Regions from separate parts of the Nonomuraea sp. IBHARD001 genome, predicted to be linked through region 2. Evidence: riboswitches for the same ligand, from Rfam matches in the RefSeq annotation. Region 2 holds a riboswitch; each other region holds the start of a gene.
The links. Region 2 has a riboswitch for thiamine pyrophosphate ahead of ACTWNK_RS02615 (purine-cytosine permease family protein). Riboswitches for the same ligand answer to the same signal wherever they lie in the genome.
Positions count from the first base shown of each region.

Region 1 (6,223 bases), 2.6 Mb from region 2:
TGGCCGGGCCCGGCGTGGTCAGGCTGGCCGAGATCGACACCACGAACCTGATCTTCAATGCGCCCGGCGCGGCCTCGCTCGAAGGCTTCGACGGCGAGACGTGGATCCCGCTGCTGGGCAGGACGGCGCTGCGGCCCGACACCAACCACCGGTTCCGGCTGCAGGAGCAGGGCCCGGTCGTCAGCCAGGTCAGGGTGAACATCTTCCCCGACGGCGGCCTGGCCAGGGTCCGCCTGCACGGCTTCCTGGCCTGACCCCGGCTCCTCGGCGGTCTCAGTGCCAGAGCACGACCTGGCTGCCCGCAGGGCGTTCGGTGCCGCCGATCGGCTGCTGGAGCCTGACCCGGCCGCTGCCGCCCAGGATCTGCTTGACCTTCACCCGGTAGCCCAGGTTGCGCAGCTCGTTGCGGGCGTCGTTGACATTCTTGAACATCACATTCGGGATGATCTGGAAGGTCTGCTGGTCGTCGGCCTCGGTGTCGTTGAGCCGGTCCCACCACGAGCGCCAGTCGTTGCAGCGCGCCACCGTCACCCTGACCAGCACGCCCTTGTCGACCTCGGCCTTGGCCTTGGGGTCCTGGGCGATGACCGTGCACGGCTCGGCGTCGTCGTCGACCTCGTCGATCTGGACCTGGAAGCCCTGCTCCTGCAGCAGCCTGGCCACGTCGTCCTTGGGCATGCCGGTCAGGTCGGACATGAGCAGGCCGGCGCTGAGCACGATGTCGACCTTCGTGCCCTCCCTGACCTGGTCGCCGATGCCCGGCTTGGTGCGTACGACGCGGTCGCGTGGGACGGTGAGGTTTTGGATCTTGGACACGTCGTCGAGCCGCAGCCCGGCCTCGGCGAACTTCGAGGCGGCCTCGTCGCGGGTCAGGCCCGCCACATTGGGCACCGCGACCCGCTTGGCGCCGAGCGAGGGCACCAGCGTGAGCGTCGCGCCGCCCTCGACCTCGGTGCCGCCGGGCGGGTCCATGCCGAGCACGAGGTCCTTGCCGACCTTCTCGTCGTGCCTGCCCTCGGCCAGCGTCACCTTGAAGCCCTTGGCACGGGCCTCCTGACTGGCCATCTGGACGTTCTTGCCCAGCAGGTCGGGCACGGGGACGTACTTGCCCTGGGAGAACCACCAGCCGGTGGCCACCATCGCGCCCACCATGACGACGGCGAGCCCGACCAGCAGCCAGTTGGGCCGCCAGCCGCCCCTGCGCGCGGGAGGCGCCGGAGGAACGGGCACCGAGGTCGGCACCTCCGAACGCGGCTGGACCAGCGTGTGGTTGGCGTAGGGGCGCTGCGGCATCGGCCTGGCGCCCGACATCGAGTGCGACATCGGGGGAGTGCTCTCGCGCGGCAGCAGGCGATGCGCCTCGACCGCGGCCACCAGCATGGCGCTGGCGTCGCCGGGGCGGTGCTGCGGGTCGCGCGCGGTCGCCTGGGCCACCAGCGAGTCGATGAGGTGCGGCGTCTCGGGCACCAGCGAGGAAGGCGGCGCCACCGTGTCGTGCACGTGCCGGTAGGCCACCGACATCGGCGTCTCGCCGTGGTAGGGCTGCTGGCCGGTGACCAGCTCGAACAGCATGATGCCCGCGGCGTAGACGTCGCTGCGCACATCGGCGCCGCCGGTCGTCACCTGCTCGGGCGACATGTAGCCGATCGTGCCGATCATCACGCCCGTGCGCGTCTGGTTGCTCGCCTCGATCGCACGGGCCAGGCCGAAGTCGACGACCTTGACCCGGCCGTCGTCGGTCAGCAGGACGTTCTCCGGCTTCATGTCGCGGTGCACCATGCCCTGCTGGTGCGCGGCGCCGAGCGCGGCGAGCACCGGGATCATGATCTCCAGCGCCTCGCGGGCCGGCAGCCTGCCCCGCTGCTGCAGCAGCTCACGCAGGGTCTTGCCCGGAACGTACTCCATCGACAGGTACACGATGTCGCCATCGGTGCCCTGGTCGAAGACGTGCACCACATTGGGGTGCGACAGGGACGCCACCGACTTCGCCTCGCCGATGAACCTCTGCACGAAGGAGGGGTCCTCGGCCAGCGAACGGTGCATCACCTTGAGCGCGACCGTGCGATCGAGCCTGACGTCCAGAGCCAGGTAGACCGTGGCCATGCCGCCCCGGGCGATCCGGGACTCGATGCGATAGCGCCCGTCGAGAAGCCGCCCGACGAGGGGGTCCGCAATGGTCGTGTCCACCTGGCTGAGTTTACGGGCGTTTTGCCACCGGCATAGCCTGAGCATCCCAAACCGATGCCGAGCCGTTCCACACACCGGCCCCCACCAGCGCGAACGGCATGCTCAGCGGCCCAGCGGCGAGGACGCCTCGGCGTAACGCCTGCGTGGGATGCGTCCCGCCTGCCGCGCCAGCCTCCCCGACACCACGGCCAGGCGCATCGCCTCGGCCATCGCCTCCGGCCGCTGCGCCCTGGTGACGGCCGTGGCCAGCAGGACGGCGTCGCAGCCGAGCTCCATGGCCAGGGCCGCGTCGCTCGCCGTGCCGATGCCCGCGTCGAGGATCACGGGCACGCCCGCCGCCTCGACGATGAGCTCGATGTTGTGCGGATTGCGGATGCCGAGCCCCGAGCCGATCGGCGCGCCGAGCGGCATCACGGCCGCGCATCCCGCCTGCTCCAGGCGTCGGGCCAGCGCCGGGTCGTCCCCGATGTACGGCAGGACGACGAAGCCGTCGGCGACCAGCCGCTCGGCCGCGTCGAACGTCTCGATCGGGTCGGGCAGCAGCGTGCGCTCGTCGGCGATGACCTCCAGCTTGACCCAGGCCGTGCCCAGCGCCTCACGGGCCAGCCTCGCCGTCAGCACGGCCTCGCCGGCGGTGAAGCAGCCCGCTGTGTTGGGCAGCACCTTGATGCCCCTGGCGCTCAGCACGTCGAGCACCGAGCCCCTGGCCGACGGGTCGAGCCTGCGCATGGCGACCGTGGTCAGCTCGGTGCCCGAGGCGACGAGCGCCTGGTCGAGCACCTCCAGCGAGGGGGCGCCGCCGGTACCCATGATCAGCCTGGAGCCGAACTTCTCGCCCGCGATGATCAGCTCATCCACCCTGCACCGCCGTGAGCACCTCGACCTTGTCGCTGTCGGCGAGCGTCGTGGACTCCCACGAGCTCCTGCTGACCACCTCGTCGTTGACGGCCACCGCGACGCCCGTGGTGGCAGGGGTGAGCCTGCGCACGGCCTGGGCGACCGTCGTGCCGTCGGCGACCTCGTGCGGGTCGCCGTTGATCGTCACGTTCATCCGTTGCCTTTTTCCGCTGTCACATGGTCGGTGCGGGTGGGGGAGTCGCCCGCGAAGCGTCCGGGGGAGCAGTGCGCGGCCAGCTCGTGCCCCGGTCCCCGTACGAGCTCGGCGGTGAGCGGGGCCAGCAGCACGCCGCCGCGGTGGTGGCCGGTGGCCAGGGTGAGACCGGCCTGGCCGCTCGGGCCGATCAGCGGCAGGTTGTCCGGCGTGCCGGGCCGCAGCCCCGCGACCGCGTCGCGCAGCTCCAGCTCGGTGACGCCAGGCACCAGCTCGCGGGCGTCGCGCAGCAGTTCGTACAGGCCTCCGGCCGTCACCCTGGTGTCGAAGCCGAGCTCCTCCTGCGTCGCGCCCACGACCAGCTCGCCGTCGCTCCTCGGGACGAGATAGACCGAGGAGCCGTGTACCGTGCCGCGCACACATCTGCTCAGCAGCGGCGCGGGGGAGCCCAGGCGCAGGATCTGGCCCTTCACCGGGCGCACCGGCAGTCCGGCCAGCTCGGCGCTCCAGGCGCCCGCGGCCAGGACCACCTCCTCGGCGCGCACGTCGCGGCCGTCGGCCAGCCGTACCCCTGTCACCCGGTCGCCCTCGCGCAGCAGCTCGCGCACCCGGGCGGGCAGCAGCGGGACGCGGCGGGCGCGCAGGGCGGCCAGGAGGGCGGCGCTCACCCGGCGCGGGTCGACCCACGCGTCGCCCTCGGCCAGCAGGCCGCCGCGCACCGCAGGGGCCAGCATGGGCTCCAGGCGGCGGCACTCGCGGCCCGAAAGGCGCGAGACCGGAAGGCCGAGCACCGCCATGAACGCGGCGAGCTCGTCGAGCGCGGTCAGGTCGTCGGCCGCGAACGCCACGTCGAGCGTCCCGTCGGTGCGGTAGTCGAGGTCGTGCCCGCTGTCGGCCGCGAGCTCGGCGGCGAAGCCGGGCCAGGCGTCGAGCGCGGCCAGCCCCAGGCGCAGCAGCGGCTGCTCGGTGTAGGTGACCTCGCTCACCGGCGCCAGCATGCCGGCGGCGGCGTGCGAGGCGCCCGAGCCCGGCGCGGGGTCCACGACCGTGACGTCGCGCCCCTCGCACGCCAGCCGCCAGGCGATGCTCAGCCCGACGACACCGCCGCCGGCCACGACCGTGCCGCCGCCTGGTGTCCGCTCGCTCATCAGGGGAACTCCGCTCCCTTCGCCGGCATGACCCGGATCAGGTTCATTGCGGTCGAAGGCCACCGAGCCTTCCTCTCAGCCCGGTGTGAAATGGCCGGGCTCCCGCGCGTCTTGCTACCTCCACCAGGGTACGGCGTCGCGATGAAGGCGCGAATTCGCCCCTTCTTTACGAAATCGCCATTGGCGTTGTCCCCCGCGGGCAACCTAAGGTCAAGAGCGTGGATCACGTCGTGGTGGTAGGAGCGGGACTGGCAGGGGTGCGAAGCGTCGAGGCGCTGAGGGCTCGCGGCTACGGCGGAAGGGTCACGCTGGTCGGCGAGGAGCCGCACCGGCCATACGACCGGCCACCCTTGTCCAAGGCCGTCCTGCTGGGCGAGAGCGACTCCACCTACGTCGACTCCGACCTCGACGCCCTCGAGGTCGACTTCAGGTCGGGCGTGGCGGCCAAGGGCCTGCGCGAAGGCGTCGTGGAGACCACCGAGGGCGAACTACCCTACGACGGCCTGGTCATCGCCACCGGCGCCGAGCCCATCAGGCTGCGCGGCGAAGGCCGCCAGTACGTCCTGCGCACGATCGACGACGCCCTGGAGCTCAGGGCGCGCCTGACGCCCGGCGCCAAGGTCACCGTCATCGGGGCCGGCTGGATCGGCGCCGAGGTCACCACCGCCGCCCACCGGGCCGGATGCGAGGTCACGGTCGTCGAGGCCGCGCCCGCCCCGCTGGCCCACGCGCTCGCCCCCGAGGTCGGCGCCCTGTTCGTGCCCTGGTACGAAGGCATCGACCTGCGCCTTTCGGCCATGGTCGGCTCGGTCGACCCCGGCGGTGTCACCCTCACCGACGACGACAAGATCTCCTCCGACGTCGTGGTCAGCGGCATCGGCGTGCGTCCCTCCGTCGACTGGCTGGCCGGGTCCGACATCGACCTGCACAACGGCGTCGTCACCGACGAGCACCTGTGCACCTCGCTGCCGAACGTGGTGGCCGTCGGCGATTGCGCCGCGTGGTGGTCGCGCCGGTTCCAGGCCCGGCTGCGGGTCGAGCACTGGGACACCGCGCTCGGCGCGCCCGACGTCGCGGCGGCCACCCTGCTCGGCGACGTCGCTGTCTACGATCCGGTGCCTTACTTCTGGTCGGAGCAGTTCGGCCACATGGTCCAGTACGCTGGCCACCACGCCGGAGCCCGGTTACTGCACCGTGGAGACCCCACGGCGGGAGGAAAGTGGGCGATCTGCTGGCTGACCGGCGACGACACGCTCGCCGCGATCCTCACCGTGGACCGTCCTCGCGATCTGGTCCAGGGACGGCGGATCATCGAGGGCGGGCAGCGCCTCGACGTCGCCAAGCTGGCCGATCCGGCGGTAGCCGTACGTGACTGTGTTGTTTGAGCAAGGACGCGATGTGGTAGTGGTGGATTCGTGACGCTTTCTGTTGCAGAGATCGACCGGGAGACCGACGAACTCGTTGGCGAGTGGCTCCCGCTCCCCGAAGTGGCCCGGCGCATGGGCCTGACCATCGGCAGGGCCAAACAACTGCTCAAGGACCACAAGCTGATCGGCGTGCGAAGAGGAGGCGGCGGACCCCAGGTTCCCGCGGTCTTCCTCGACGGCGACGACGTGGTCAAGGGCCTGCCAGGCACCCTCACCGTGCTGCTCGACCAGGGGTTCAACGAGGCGGAGTCGCTTCGGTGGCTGTTCACCCCTGACGAGTCGCTCCCGGGTGCGCCCATCGACGCGATCAAGGCGGGTCGCCATACCGAGGTCAAGCGACGTGCCCAGGTCCTCGGCTTCTGACCCTTCGGCCGACCGCGCGACCCGTCTGGCCGATGCCAGGCTCTACC
Region 1 is NZ_JBWBBW010000002.1:2,703,927-2,710,149, forward strand. It holds gene alc (allantoicase) at 1-254, shown strand, start outside; gene pknB (Stk1 family PASTA domain-containing Ser/Thr kinase) at 274-2,187, opposite strand; gene ACTWNK_RS14555 (thiazole synthase) at 2,290-3,045, opposite strand; gene thiS (sulfur carrier protein ThiS) at 3,038-3,238, opposite strand; gene thiO (glycine oxidase ThiO) at 3,235-4,386, opposite strand; TPP riboswitch at 4,384-4,502, opposite strand; gene ACTWNK_RS14570 (NAD(P)/FAD-dependent oxidoreductase) at 4,605-5,771, shown strand; gene ACTWNK_RS14575 (Rv2175c family DNA-binding protein) at 5,802-6,176, shown strand; gene thiE (thiamine phosphate synthase) at 6,154-6,223, shown strand, end outside.
Region 1: another riboswitch for thiamine pyrophosphate. It lies ahead of thiO (glycine oxidase ThiO); the one in region 2 lies ahead of ACTWNK_RS02615 (purine-cytosine permease family protein).

Region 2 (6,223 bases):
TGGGGCTGGCGCTGTTCCAGCCGTGGCGGCTGTTCACGACCGTCGTGGTGAACGAGGCCGCGCCGACCGTGCCCGCCGTGGAGCGGGAGCCGGGCCGGGCGCGTGCCGCCACGACGCTGGCCGCCGGTGTGTTCGTCACGCACGAGCACGCCACGAAGGGCCGGGCGAGGGTGCTGGAGCTGCCCGGCGGCGGCAGGGTGCTGAGGATCGAGAACCTCGACACCTCCGACGGTCCCGACCTGCGGGTATGGCTGAGCGACCAGCCGGTCACCGACGACTGGCACGCCTTCGACGACGGCGAGCACGTGGAGCTCGGCGCGCTGAAGGGCAACAGGGGCGACGCCAACTACGCGATCCCGGCCTCGGCCGATCTCGACGCGCTGAGCAGTGTGACGATCTGGTGCCGGAGGTTCGCCGTGTCGTTCGGGGCTGCGACGCTGAAGCCGGCCTGAGCCAGGTTGTCCACAGGCTGTGGACAACCTGGGGCGACGTAGTGTGGAGGCATGCCCGAACTACCGGAAGTGGAGTCGCTCGCCGAGTTCCTGCGTGAGCGGGCGGTGGGCCACACGGTCCTGGGGGTCGATGTCGTGGCCTTCCAGGCGTTGAAGACGTTCGACCCTCCGGTGTCCGCGCTCGGGGGCCTGACCGTGACGTCGGTGACGCGGCACGGCAAGTTCCTCGACCTCGACTGCGACGGCCTGCACTTCGTCACGCACCTGGCCCGCGCGGGCTGGCTGCGCTGGCGCGAGGACCTGTCAGGCGCCAAGCCGGTGCGTCCGGGCAAGGGGCCGCTCGCGGTGCGCGTCAGGCTGTCGGGCGACGACGGGCGCGAGCCGGGGTTCGAGCTGACCGAGGCGGGCACGCAGAAGCGCCTGGCGGTCTACGTCACGAAGAACCCGGCCGAGATACCGGGCATCGCGGCACTCGGGCCGGACCCGCTCGCTCCCGACTTCACCGTCGACACGCTGAAGGCCATCGTGGGCGGCAACCGCACCCAGATCAAGGGCCTGCTGCGCGACCAGAAGATCATCGCGGGCATCGGCAACGCCTACTCGGACGAGGTGCTGCACGCCGCCCGCATGTCGCCCTTCAAGATCGCCGCAAGCCTGACGGACGAGCAGGTCGCCGATCTGTACGAGGCCATGGTGACGACCCTGCGCGACGCCGTCGAGCGGGCCAGGGGGGTCGCGGCCAAGGACCTCAAGACCGAGAAGAAGTCGGGCCTGCGCGTGCACAACAGGGCGGGCCTGCCCTGCGACGTGTGCGGCGACACGATCCGCGAGGTGTCGTTCGCCGACTCCTCGCTTCAGTACTGCCCGACGTGTCAGACCGGCGGCAAGCCCCTGGCCGACCGCCGGATGTCGAAGCTGCTCAAATGACGGCTCAGGCGACGTAGGGGTCCTGGCCGCCCTCGCTGACCATGGGCTTCTGCGCCCACGCCCACGCCTGCATGCCGCCCTCGACATTGATCGCGTCGCGGCCGATGTGGTTGAGCCACGCGGCGGCCTGGGCCGAACGCCCTCCGGCCCTGCAGATCACGTAGACGGGCTGGTCGGCGGGCACGCCGTCGACCTCGGCCTGGAGCCGGCCGAGCGGGATGTGCACTGCCTTGGGCGCGTGGCCCGCCTGCCACTCGTCGGGCTCGCGGACATCCAGCAGAAAACCGTCTTCCGGCACGTCGCGGGCTGAGACCTCAGGAACCGTCATGCGATCCATTCTCCCAGATCACCTCACCGAGGCGCCGCATTCCTTCGCCGATCTCCGCGGGCGTGTACGTCGTGTACGAGAGGCGGAGGGTCGCGGCGTCGGGTTCGGCGATGTAGAAGGCCGGTCCCGGCACGAAGGCGACGTCGCGCGTGAGGGCCTTCGGCAGCAGGTCGACGGTGTCGTGGCCGTGCGGCAGCCGTACCCAGACGAACATGCCGCCGTCCGGGGTGTTCCACGTGGTGCCCGGCGGGGTGGCGGCGGGCAGTGCGGACAGCATGGCGTCGCGGCGCTCGCGGTAGCCGGTGCGGATGCGCTCCAGGTGCGCGTCGAGGTCGTTGGCCGCGAGGAACTCCACGGCAGCGGCCTGGTTGATCGTCGAGGTGTGCAGGTCGGCGGCCTGCTTGACCAGCACGAGCGAGCCGAGCACACCCTGCGGGGCGCGCGCCCAGCCCAGCCTGAGCCCGGGCGCCAGCACCTTGGAGAAGCTGCCGAGGTAGATCACCCGATCGGCCGATGCGGCCTGCGCGGCCAGAGGGGGCTGCGGCTCACCGGAGAAGCGCAGTTCGCCGTACGGGTCGTCCTCGACGATCCAGAAGTCGTGCTCGGCGGCCAGCGCGGCGACGGCGGCCCTGCGGGCGGGCGAGAGCGTGCCTCCGGTGGGGTTGGCGAACGTCGGCACCAGGTACAGCAGCGCGGGCCGCTCCCTGCGCACCGCCTCTTCGAGCGCCTCGGGGTCGATGCCGTCCGCGTCGCCCCTGACCGGCACCACCCTGGCTCCGGCCAGCTGGAAGCACTGCAGGGCGGCGAGGTAGGTGGGCTCCTCGACCAGCACGACCGAGCCGGGGTCGATCAGCGCGGTGGCCACCAGGTTCAGCGCCTGCTGCGACCCCGCCGTCACGAGCACCTCCGACGCCGCCGTCCGCAGCCCCTTGCGGGTCAGCCGCCCGGCGATGAGGGCCCGCAGGGCGGGGTCGCCCTCGGTCGGCGAGTACTGCAGCGCGCGCTGGGCCGCGGGACCGGTGAGCACCCTGTCGTATGCGGCGTTGAGCCCGTCGGTGTCGAAGAACTCAGGGGCGGGCAGGCCTCCGGCGAACGAGATCACACCGGGCCGTGCGGTCAGGGCGAGCAGGTCGCGCACGATGGAGCTGGACACACCGGCCAGTCGGGAGGCAAGAGCAAGGTCGGGCATACGATCACAGTACCGCCCAAAGTTGGGGCACTTTCTGACCCCGGCGTCTTGTCAGAATGCCGCGAGATGACATACTTCGGGCGAAAATTAAAGAACCCGCGGGAGCTTGGGGCAACCAGGCTGAGAGGGCGTCTACCGCTGGCGCCGACCGCATGAACCTGTCCGGGTAATGCCGGCGTAGGGAGCGCGTGATGACGCCTGTCGTCGATGATCTCAAGCATGCCGAAGCCCCGCTGACCCTCGACGAGGCGGCGCCCAAGACGCTGGGCGCGCTCGACCAGGGGGCCTTCTGGGCCAATCTCGGCGTCAGCCTGCTCGGCTTCTCCATGGCGTTGTACCTCATCGACCCGCTGGGCTCGGGCAACGGCCTCACCGTGCCAGCCGCGATCACCGCGACCGTCGTCGGCAGCCTGATCGGCACCGCGATGGTCGGCCTGGCCGCGGTGATCGGCGCGCGGACCGGTCAGCCAGCGATGGTGCTGCTCAGAGGGCTGTTCGGGGCCAGGCTCTCGGCCGTCCCCTCGGTGCTCAACGTCGTGCAGATGGTCGGCTGGGGCGCCTTCGAGCTCTGGGTGATCTCGATGGGCGCCCAGGCGATCTTCCCGGGCGTGGTGCCGTACGCGGTGTGGGTGGTGCTGGCGGGGGTGCTGACCACGGCGCTCACGTTGTACCCGCTGGGGGCGATCAGGCTGATCAGGCGGGTGGTGACGGCGGGGGTGATCGTCGCGACCGTGTGGTTCGCCGTGGTCTTCGTCGGGCAGGCGCCGCCGCAGACCGGCGGGTCGTGGGAGGCCTTCATCCCGGCCGTCGACCTGGTGATCGCCCTGTCGATCTCGTGGGTGCCGGTCGCCGCCGACTTCGCCAGGCACTCGCGCACCGGCAGGGGCGCGTTCGCCGGAGTGGTCGGCGGGTACACGATCGCGCAGGTCGCCTGTCTGGCACTCGGGGTCTACGCGGTGGCCATCGCCGGGCCCGCGGCCGTCGCGGCCGACGCGACCGCGGTGTTCGCGCCGTTCGTTGCCGCTCCGCTGGGCGCGCTCTTCTTCGGCGTCCTCGTGCTGCGTGAGACCGACCAGTCGTTCGCCAACGTGTACTCGACCGCGATGTCGCTGCAGAACCTCATGCCGAAGGTGGACCGCCGGGTGTTCTCGGTGGCGATCGGCGTGGTGACGGTGCTGGTGGCGCTCGTGGTCGACGTGAAGTCCTACGGCGCGTTCCTGGGGATCATCGGCGCGGTGTTCGTGCCCATGCTCGGGGCGCTCGTCGTCGACTACTTCCTGCTGGGCGGGGGCGTCCGGTGGAACACCGCGTACGACGCGCCCTCGCGCTGGCTCATGGTGGTGCCGTGGGCGCTCGGCTTCGTCACGTGGTGGATGCTGGCCGCGCCGTCCGAGATCGGCTGGTGGGCCGCGATCTGGAAGGGCGCGCGCTCGGCGATCGGCTTCACGCCCGCTCCGTGGATGAGTGCGGCGCTCGGCGCGTTCGTGGTCTCCGCCCTGGTCACCCTGGCCGTCGGGGGCCTCGCCCGCCGCAGGTGAGGCCCGCCGCTTGTACTTGTACGGCAGGCGCGTGGCTTTGGGGGGCGCGCGCCTGCCGTACGAGAGGTCAGCGGGTGGGCAGGTTGGCGCCTTCGAGGCGGAGCAGGCTCTGCTTGGCCACGGGGCCGCCCGCGTAACCGCCGAGCGCGCCGTCGCGCTGGACGACCCGGTGACAGGCGACGATCACGCACACGGGATTGGCGCCGACCGCGTTGCCGACGGCGCGCAGGGCCTGCGGTCTGCCGATGCGCTCGGCCAGATCGGCGTAGGTGGTGGTGCCGCCGTAGGGCACGGCCGAGGTCATCTGCAGCACGGTACGCGCGAACGGCGTGGCGAGCTGCAGGTCGACCGGCGTGGTGAAGGCACGCAGACGGCCCTCGAAGTAGGCGTCGAGCTCACGGCGTACCGGGTCGAGCCTGCGCGCGTCTGGCCCGATCGAGCGACCGACCCTGGCCGAGACGCGCTCGAACACGGTGTGCTCGTCCTCGAAGCTGCACGCGACCACACCCCGCGCGGTGACGGCCAGAACGAGGGCGCCGATGGGACTTTCGGCGGTGCCGAACGCAATATCCGGCGGCCCCTCGCCCCGATATGTCGGAGAGGTAACCCGCAGCAGGGCATCGAGGTCGCCAGCCGACATAACCTCACCCTTTTCGCGTACAGGAGCCTATGCCTGCAGCGTATCGGACGGATCGCCCCCCGTACCTGCCACGCCACAGGCACTATGGAGACGTGGGTGACGACAGGGCCGGCAGTGACGCCCTCGCCGACGACGGCATCGCCGATGCCGTCCTGGCGAGTTCCCCCAATGCCGTCGTCGTCCTCGACCGCGACCAGACCGTCCTGGTGTGGAACCGCGCGGCCGAGCGCCTGTTCGGGTGGAGCGCCGCCGAGATGGTCGGGCGCAGGGCGCCGATCGTGCCCAGCGAGCTGACCGCCGAGCACAACGCCGTGCTGGAGCGCGTGCGCACCGGTGGCCTGGTCACCCTGCGCACCAAGCGCTTCCGCCGTGACGGCACGCTGCTCGACGTGCGCGCCGACACCAGTGCGCTGGTGCAGGGCGTGTCGGTGACCGGGTTCATCAGCGTCTACCACCTCACCAAGGACGACCAGACCGCCAAGGACCGCGGCGCGCGCCGGGCCAGGCTCGTGCGCAGGCTCACCGACGTGGTCGGCGACATCAACGCCGAGCTCGAACTCCCCTCGGTCCTCGACCGGATCGCGGCCAGCCTCACCGAGCTGACCGGCGCCGACGCGGGCGGCTTCGCGGTCATCGACGGCGAGCGGCTCAAGCTCGTCGCCTCGCACCGGCTGCCCGAGTCGTTGCGAGGGGCGAGCGCCGACCTGCGTTCCAGCCTGGTCGGCAAGCTGCTGCGCACGGGCAAGACCGTCATGTTGGAGTCCGGCGGGCTCGGCGACCTGATCTGGGCCGAGCTGCCCGGCCTGCACACGATCGCACTCGGCCTGACCTCGGTCGGCGGCAGGCCGTACGGCGCGCTCTATGCGCTCTTCGCCCAGGGCAAACCCGGGCATGTCGAGCTGGAGCTGCTGGAGTTGCTGGCCGGGCACGCGGGCATCGCCGCGGGCAACGCCCTGGCCTACCAGGACGCCCTTCGCCAGCGGGCGCACGAGCGTGCCGTGTTCGACGCCAGCGCCGACGGCATCGCCGTGCTCGACAGCGGCGGCAGGGTCATCCAGTGGAACCCGGCGGCGGGCGAGCTCACCGGTTTCTCCATCGAGCAGGTGCTGGGCAGGCGCATGCCGTTCCCGCTGCCGAGGCCGGGCGAGA
Region 2 is NZ_JBWBBW010000002.1:108,444-114,666, forward strand. It holds gene ACTWNK_RS02595 (DM13 domain-containing protein) at 1-452, shown strand, start outside; gene ACTWNK_RS02600 (Fpg/Nei family DNA glycosylase) at 504-1,379, shown strand; gene ACTWNK_RS02605 (rhodanese-like domain-containing protein) at 1,384-1,716, opposite strand; gene ACTWNK_RS02610 (aminotransferase-like domain-containing protein) at 1,694-2,896, opposite strand; TPP riboswitch at 2,985-3,097, shown strand; gene ACTWNK_RS02615 (purine-cytosine permease family protein) at 3,088-4,434, shown strand; gene ACTWNK_RS02620 (methylated-DNA--[protein]-cysteine S-methyltransferase) at 4,502-5,074, opposite strand; gene ACTWNK_RS02625 (PAS domain S-box protein) at 5,167-6,223, shown strand, end outside.

Region 3 (6,223 bases), 5.6 Mb from region 2:
GCCTCGCGCACGGGCGTGCGGCTGACGCCGAGGAACTGGGCGATCTCGATGTCGCGCACGATCTCGTCGGGCTGCAGGACTCCGTTGAGAATCCAGGCCCGCACCTCGTCATAGGCGAACTGCTGCGCGCTGGAGTAGCGCCTGAGCGACTTCACTTGCGGCAGTGGCATGATCCCTCCCGGCCTGCAATATATCGGGATCCTGATCTCTTGGCGAGCGCTTTCGCAAGAAGCTACCTGCGAATAGGGCCCGTGCCGAAACGTCAGCTCAAATATATTGCATACTGGTCGCGAACCGACCGTATCCCGGCAGGACTTCGTACCGAAAGCCGAAAATCACCTTCCCGACATCTGCCGGTCATTCGCCGGTTTTGCCATTCGCGAACCCGGTCGTGGTGTTGCCGGGCATTGGACCAGGCGAAGAACGGCGATAACCGCATCAGGCCACAAAGGGGGAGATCCTTGACCGGACCGTCCTATGGATATCCGCCGCCGCCCCCGCAGCCCACACGCCCGCAGGTGAACGCGGGCAGGCTGTGGGCGGGCGGTGTGGCCACCGCGCTGGTCGCGGCCCTCGTGGTCGTCGTCGGCGTGCTCGTCGTGCGCGGGGTCTTCGAGATCCCGCTGCTGGCCGTCGACGACGACGGCATGTCGAGTCGGCTGCCGACCACCCAGTACGCCCTGCTGGCCGCGGGATCGGCGTTGCTGGCCACGGCGCTGATGCATCTGCTCATGCTGCTGACGCCCAGGCCGATGAGTTTCTTCGGCTGGATCGGCGGACTGGCCACCGCGGTCGCCGTACTGCTCCCGCTGACCAGCGGCGGGTGGATGCCGTCCGCGCTGGCCACGGCGGGCATCAATCTGGTGGTCGGCGTGGCCGTCATCTCGCTGCTCGGCTCGGTCGCCGCGGTCTCGGTGCGGCGTGACCCTTACCAAGGGGCGTAAGGGTTTACCCGAATGTGGAGTAAGCGTTGAGTATTTCCAGCAAATGTCCTGATTTCATGCTCAGGTGGCCGAATACACGAACAATGCAGCAGTGGACGTCTGGCGGTATGAAGACCGGGTTGTCGCCCATGTCAGAGGAGATATCGACATCGCCTCCGAACCTGTGCTGCGCCTGGCCTTCATCCCGCTGCTGACGCCCGGCACGCGGCACATGGTGGTGGACATGGAGCAGGTGGGCTTCCTCGGCTCCGAGGGCGTACGGCTCCTGCTCGACCTCAGGAGCCGGGCGTGGGATCGGGGAGCCAGGGTGACGCTGTCCGGCTTGCGGGGGTTGAGGGCGAAGGTGTTCAGCGTGACGGGAGCCGACAAGGCTTTTGACATCTATCCGACCCTGGCCGACGCCTGGCGTTCCATCGACGCCGGAGCGGCCGTCTGAGCTGCGGCAGCGCCCGCCAGGAGGGGCGTACGACGCCTCCCGTGACGCTGGAGCCCCACGCGTGAACGCGTGTTTCGTGCACAACAAGGGCAACAGTCTGGAATGATCGCGTGGAGGTACTGTCGGATATCGAGACTGACGGACAGTGACGGATGCCCCCCATCGATAACATCACGACTTTCGCGGCCGAACGCCCGGTTTTTTCGGTGATCATCTGCGTCGTCGGCCTCGCCCTGCTGGGCGTCGCCGTGTTCTTCCTGCGGTCGGGGCTCAAGGTGGGCGCTCGGCTGTGGCAGACCTATGTCACCCCGCGCCCCATCGAGGACGTCCTCACCATCGTGGCCGCCTCCATCGCCACCGGTGTGTCCGCCCAAGGCATGTGGCGCTTCTCGGGCGACGTGCTCGGGCTCGACGGCCCGCTGCGCCTGCTGCTGTTCGCCTTCATCGAGGTCGCGATCATCACCTCGGCGGTGCGGGCCAGGCGCAACATGCGCGAGAACTACTCGGCCGGCATCGACGGCATCGCGGTATGGGCGCTGACCTGCCTGACCGCCGTGCTGTCCAGTATGGACGCCCGTAGCCTGGCCGAGGCCATCTTCCGCCTCGCCGCCCCGCTGGTCGCCGCCTGGCTCTGGGAGCGCGGCATGGCCATCGAACGGCACCGCATCACCGGTCGCCACCGCATCAACTGGCGGCTCACGCCCGAGCGTGTCCTCGTCCGCGTCGGCCTGGCGGAGGTCAGTGACCGCACCGCCAGCGAGGTCGACGCGCACCGGCGCCTGACCAGGGTGGCGCTCGCCGCCAAGCGTGCGCGCGCCCTGCGCGACGGCGGCGCCTCCGACCGCAAGATGCGGGCCGCGCTGCTCAAGCTGGACCAGGCCATGGACCAGGCGGTCGAGCACGCCGGACTGGCGGTCGACCAGGCACGCCAGGAGGCGCTGCTGGCCCAGATCGGCGCGCTGTACAACACGAGCAACCTCATCGACCTCACCCCGCCGGTGCCGTGGGCGCCCGAGGAGTCGAGGCGTCCCGCCCTGTCGCGGTCGGTCGCCTTCGACGAGGGCGAGGAGGAGGAGTTCGAGGTCGTCGAGTCCTTCGCGCCGGTCGTCGACACCGCACAGCGTGCGGCGCTGATGCGCAAGGCCAGGGAGTACTGGGATCACCAGATCGATGTGAAGTTCGTGCCGAGGGCGGCCGACATCGCACGTGAGGCGGGCATCTCGCTCATCACCGCCCGCGAGTACCGCGCCCTGTGGAAGCTGGAGCCACGCGCCCACGCCCTGATCGAGGCCGCGTACAACGAACACGGCATCGTCGACACCGGCACCTTCCCCGCCATCGTCACCTCCGACCCCATCCTCACCGTCAACGGCTCCTCCGCCGACCACCGCTGAGGTCTTCTCGGGCCCTCGGGAGGGCGTCCAGCCGGGCTGCCGCGAGGCCGCGCAGCCCGGCGGCCCGAGGCCCGGGGCCGCAGAGGCGAGGCACACGCGCCTCGGAGAAGGCACCCCGTGGTCAACAGGCGTCGCAAGCCCATGGCCAGGGCCATAGCCCGAAGCCCCGCCCTCGAAAGGCCGCCTCGCCGTCAGGCGGACTGCTGGCGTGGGGCGGGGCGGACCTCCAGCGTGTCGAGGAGTTCCTGGGTGGCGGCGGCGACGGCGGCGACGGCGCGGTCGAAGGATTCGGCGTTGCGCGCCGAGGGGGCGCGGAAGCCGGAGATCTTGCGGACGTACTGCAGCGCGGCGGCGTGCACGTCGTCGTGCGTCACCTCAGGGGTGTAGGGCTCGCGCAGCGTCTTGATGCTTCGGCACATGCCTCGGACCCTACCCGCCGCCCCCGACATTCCACCGTGAGCGCCTCAGCCGCCGAGGTACGGCTCGGTCGGCCAGCCCTCACGCCGCCAGGCGCTGTCCCAGAACAGCCACTCGTACTCGGTGGCCTGCACGAACGCCTCCGCCATCGCCGCACGCACCCCGTCGTCGGCCGAGTCGGCCAGCCGATCGGCGATCTCCTTGGCCCGCTCGACCGACTTGGCGAAGTCGGGGTCGGCGTAGGTGTCGATCCAGGCGCGGTACGGATGCCCTTCGGCGCCTCCGGTGCGCTCCAGCAGCGCCGTACCGACGTCCTGGTAGACCCAGAAGCACGGCAGCAGCGCCGCCACCAGCACGGGGTACGGCGCGGCGAGCGCGGTGGCCTGCAGGTAGGAGGAGTAGCCGAGGCAGGTGGGCGAGGTGCGGATGCCGTCGAGGTCGGCGGCGCCGAGCCCGTAGGCCTCGATGTACCCCTCGTGCAGGGTGCGCTCGGCGGCGATGGCCCCGTGGGCGCTCGACGCCCAGAACGCCGCCTCCTCCGGCTCGCCCGCCCGCACGGCGGCGGTGGCCAGCGCCCTGGCGAACGCCTCCAGGTAGCGCGCGTCCTGGACGATGTAGAAGGCGAAGCGCTCCCGGTCGAGGGTGCCTTCGCCGAGCGCGGTGTTGAACGGGTGCTGGTGGATGGCTCGCAGCAGTGGGGCCGTGCGGTCCCAGACGTCGTCGCAGAACATGACGTCCCTTCGCTAGTCCGAACTAGATCAGGTTCGACGGGTGTGATCTCAGCTCCGGCCGTTCCGGAGCACCCCGCGTCGCGAGCCACCGTAGCAGGCGTGCCCGCGGGGCTCAGCCGGGCCCCGCGACCGTCCACACGCTGAACGCCGCCCCCTGCGGATCGCGCAGCGCGGCCAGCGGCCCGACCGGCGTGCGCAGGGGGCCGTGTGCGACGGTGGCGCCGAGCGAGCGGGCGACGGCGGTGCTCGTCTCGGTGTCGGCGACCGAGAAGTACACGATCCAGCGCGGTTCGACCTGCGACGACGGCGGCGCGATGAGCCCGCCGACCGTCTCGCCGCCCGCCGTGAACGCGGTGAAGGGCGATCCGCCGAGGTCGAGTGTCGTCGTGCCGAGCCCGAGCACGAGCCGGTAGTACGCCGCCGCACGCTCCCGTTCCCCGGTCATGAGCTCGCTCCACACGTAGGCGCCGTGCTCGTGCGTCAGCCAGGCGCCCGGCCGCCGCAGCCCCAGCACCACGCCCGCCGGGTCGGCCACGAGGGACGCGAGCGGGACCCCGCCCGGCCGTACGGCCAGCGCGGCGGTGGCGGCGGGGTCGTCCGAGGCGAAGAAGGTGATCCAGCGCGGCGGCCCGGACGAGCCGACGATCGCGGCCACCGGCTCGCCGTCGAGTGCGGCCGTCACGCGGGCGTCGTGCTCGGCGGTGAACGTCCAGCCGAAGAGCTCGCCGTAGAACGGGAGGGCGGAGTGCGGGTCTGAGGTGTGCAGCTCGATCCAGCACGGTGCGCCCGGCGGGCGTGAGGTGCGGCGCGGCATCGCGGATCCCCTTTCTTTTATCCTAACCTGGGCCCGATGGCGATCGACAGCCGCACACTCGACCGGGTACGCAAGCTCCTGGCCAAGGCCGAGGGCACCGACAACGAGCACGAGCGCGCCGCGTTCATGGGCGCGGCCACGGCGCTGATGAGCAAGCACGGCATCGAGCAGGCGATGCTGCGCGGACGCGGCAGGGGCGGCCCGGCCAACAGGGTGGTGGCCGTCGGCGACCCTTGGGCCAGGGAGAAGGCCAGGCTGATCTACCTGGTGGCCCAGGCTTCGCGGTGCCGGCCGCTGCTGATCGGCAAGGGCGCGGAGGGGCAGCGCGTGCACGTGTTCGGGTTCGCCTCCGACCTGGAGCGTGCCGAGGTGCTGGCCACGTCGCTGCTGCTGCAGATGGCCACCGGCCTGGCGAAGGCGGGCGTGCCCGAAGGCGAGAGCCCGAGGGCCTATCGGCGTTCGTGGCTGCTGGGCTTCTCCGACGAGGTGCACCGCCTGCTGAGCGAGGCCGAGGCGCATGCCGAGCAGGAGGCCGAGGCGGGCGCGCCTGGCGCCGAACTGGTGCTGGCCGACCGGCACGCCGAGGTGGAACGCGCGGTCGCCGAGCACTACCCGCGCATCCGCACCAGCGTCCCGAGGACGAGCGGCACCGGCTACGGCGAGGGCGTCAGAGCGGGCCGCCGGGCCGACCTCGGCCGCCCCGGCGTCCCCACCCCACCCGCCTCCCCCCTCACCCGAGGCTGAGCCTTCCGAAAGCACTCACCCGAGGCTGAGCCTTCCGGGAAAGCACTCACCCGAGGCTGAGCCTTCCGGGAAAGCACTCACCCGAGGCTGAGCCTTCCGGAAAGCGCTCAGCTCTCCAGGGCCGCCGACACCACCGCCCTGGCCTCCTGCTGGACCTCGGCCAGGTGCTCCGGCCCCTTGAACGACTCGGCGTAGATCTTGTACACGTCCTCGGTCCCCGAAGGCCGCGCCGCGAACCAGGCGTCCGCCGTGGCGACCTTGACACCGCCCAGCGCCGCCCCGTTGCCCGGCGCCTCGGTCAGGATCGACGTGATGGGCGCCCCCGCCAGTGTGGACGCCGTGACCTGCGAGGCCGACAGCCTGGCCAGGACGGCCTTCTGCTCGCGGGTGGCGGGCGCGTCGACCCGGGCGTACGCGGGCTCGCCGTACCTGGCGGTCAGGTCCGTGTAGTGCTCGCTGGGGGTGCGGCCGGTGACGGCGATGATCTCGGCGGCGAGCAGCGCGAGGATGAGGCCGTCCTTGTCGGTGGACCAGGGCGAGCCGTCGCGGCGCAGGAAGGAGGCCCCGGCGCTCTCCTCGCCGCCGAAGGCCAGCGACCCGTCGAGCAGCCCGGAGACGAACCACTTGAACCCGACCGGCACCTCGACCAGCCGCCGCCCGAGCCCTTCGGCGACCTTGTCGATCATGCTGCTGCTGACCAGCGTCTTGCCGATCCCGGCCCCCTGCGGCCAGCCGGGCCGATG
Region 3 is NZ_JBWBBW010000002.1:5,725,404-5,731,626, reverse strand. It holds gene ACTWNK_RS28185 (GntR family transcriptional regulator) at 1-170, opposite strand, end outside; gene ACTWNK_RS28180 (DUF6069 family protein) at 462-944, shown strand; gene ACTWNK_RS28175 (STAS domain-containing protein) at 1,036-1,380, shown strand; gene ACTWNK_RS28170 (hypothetical protein) at 1,533-2,774, shown strand; gene ACTWNK_RS28165 (DUF2277 domain-containing protein) at 2,966-3,193, opposite strand; gene tenA (thiaminase II) at 3,239-3,922, opposite strand; TPP riboswitch at 3,910-4,008, opposite strand; gene ACTWNK_RS28155 (VOC family protein) at 4,035-4,736, opposite strand; gene ACTWNK_RS28150 (DUF2786 domain-containing protein) at 4,773-5,480, shown strand; gene pgm (phosphoglucomutase (alpha-D-glucose-1,6-bisphosphate-dependent)) at 5,588-6,223, opposite strand, start outside.
Region 3: another riboswitch for thiamine pyrophosphate. It lies ahead of tenA (thiaminase II); the one in region 2 lies ahead of ACTWNK_RS02615 (purine-cytosine permease family protein).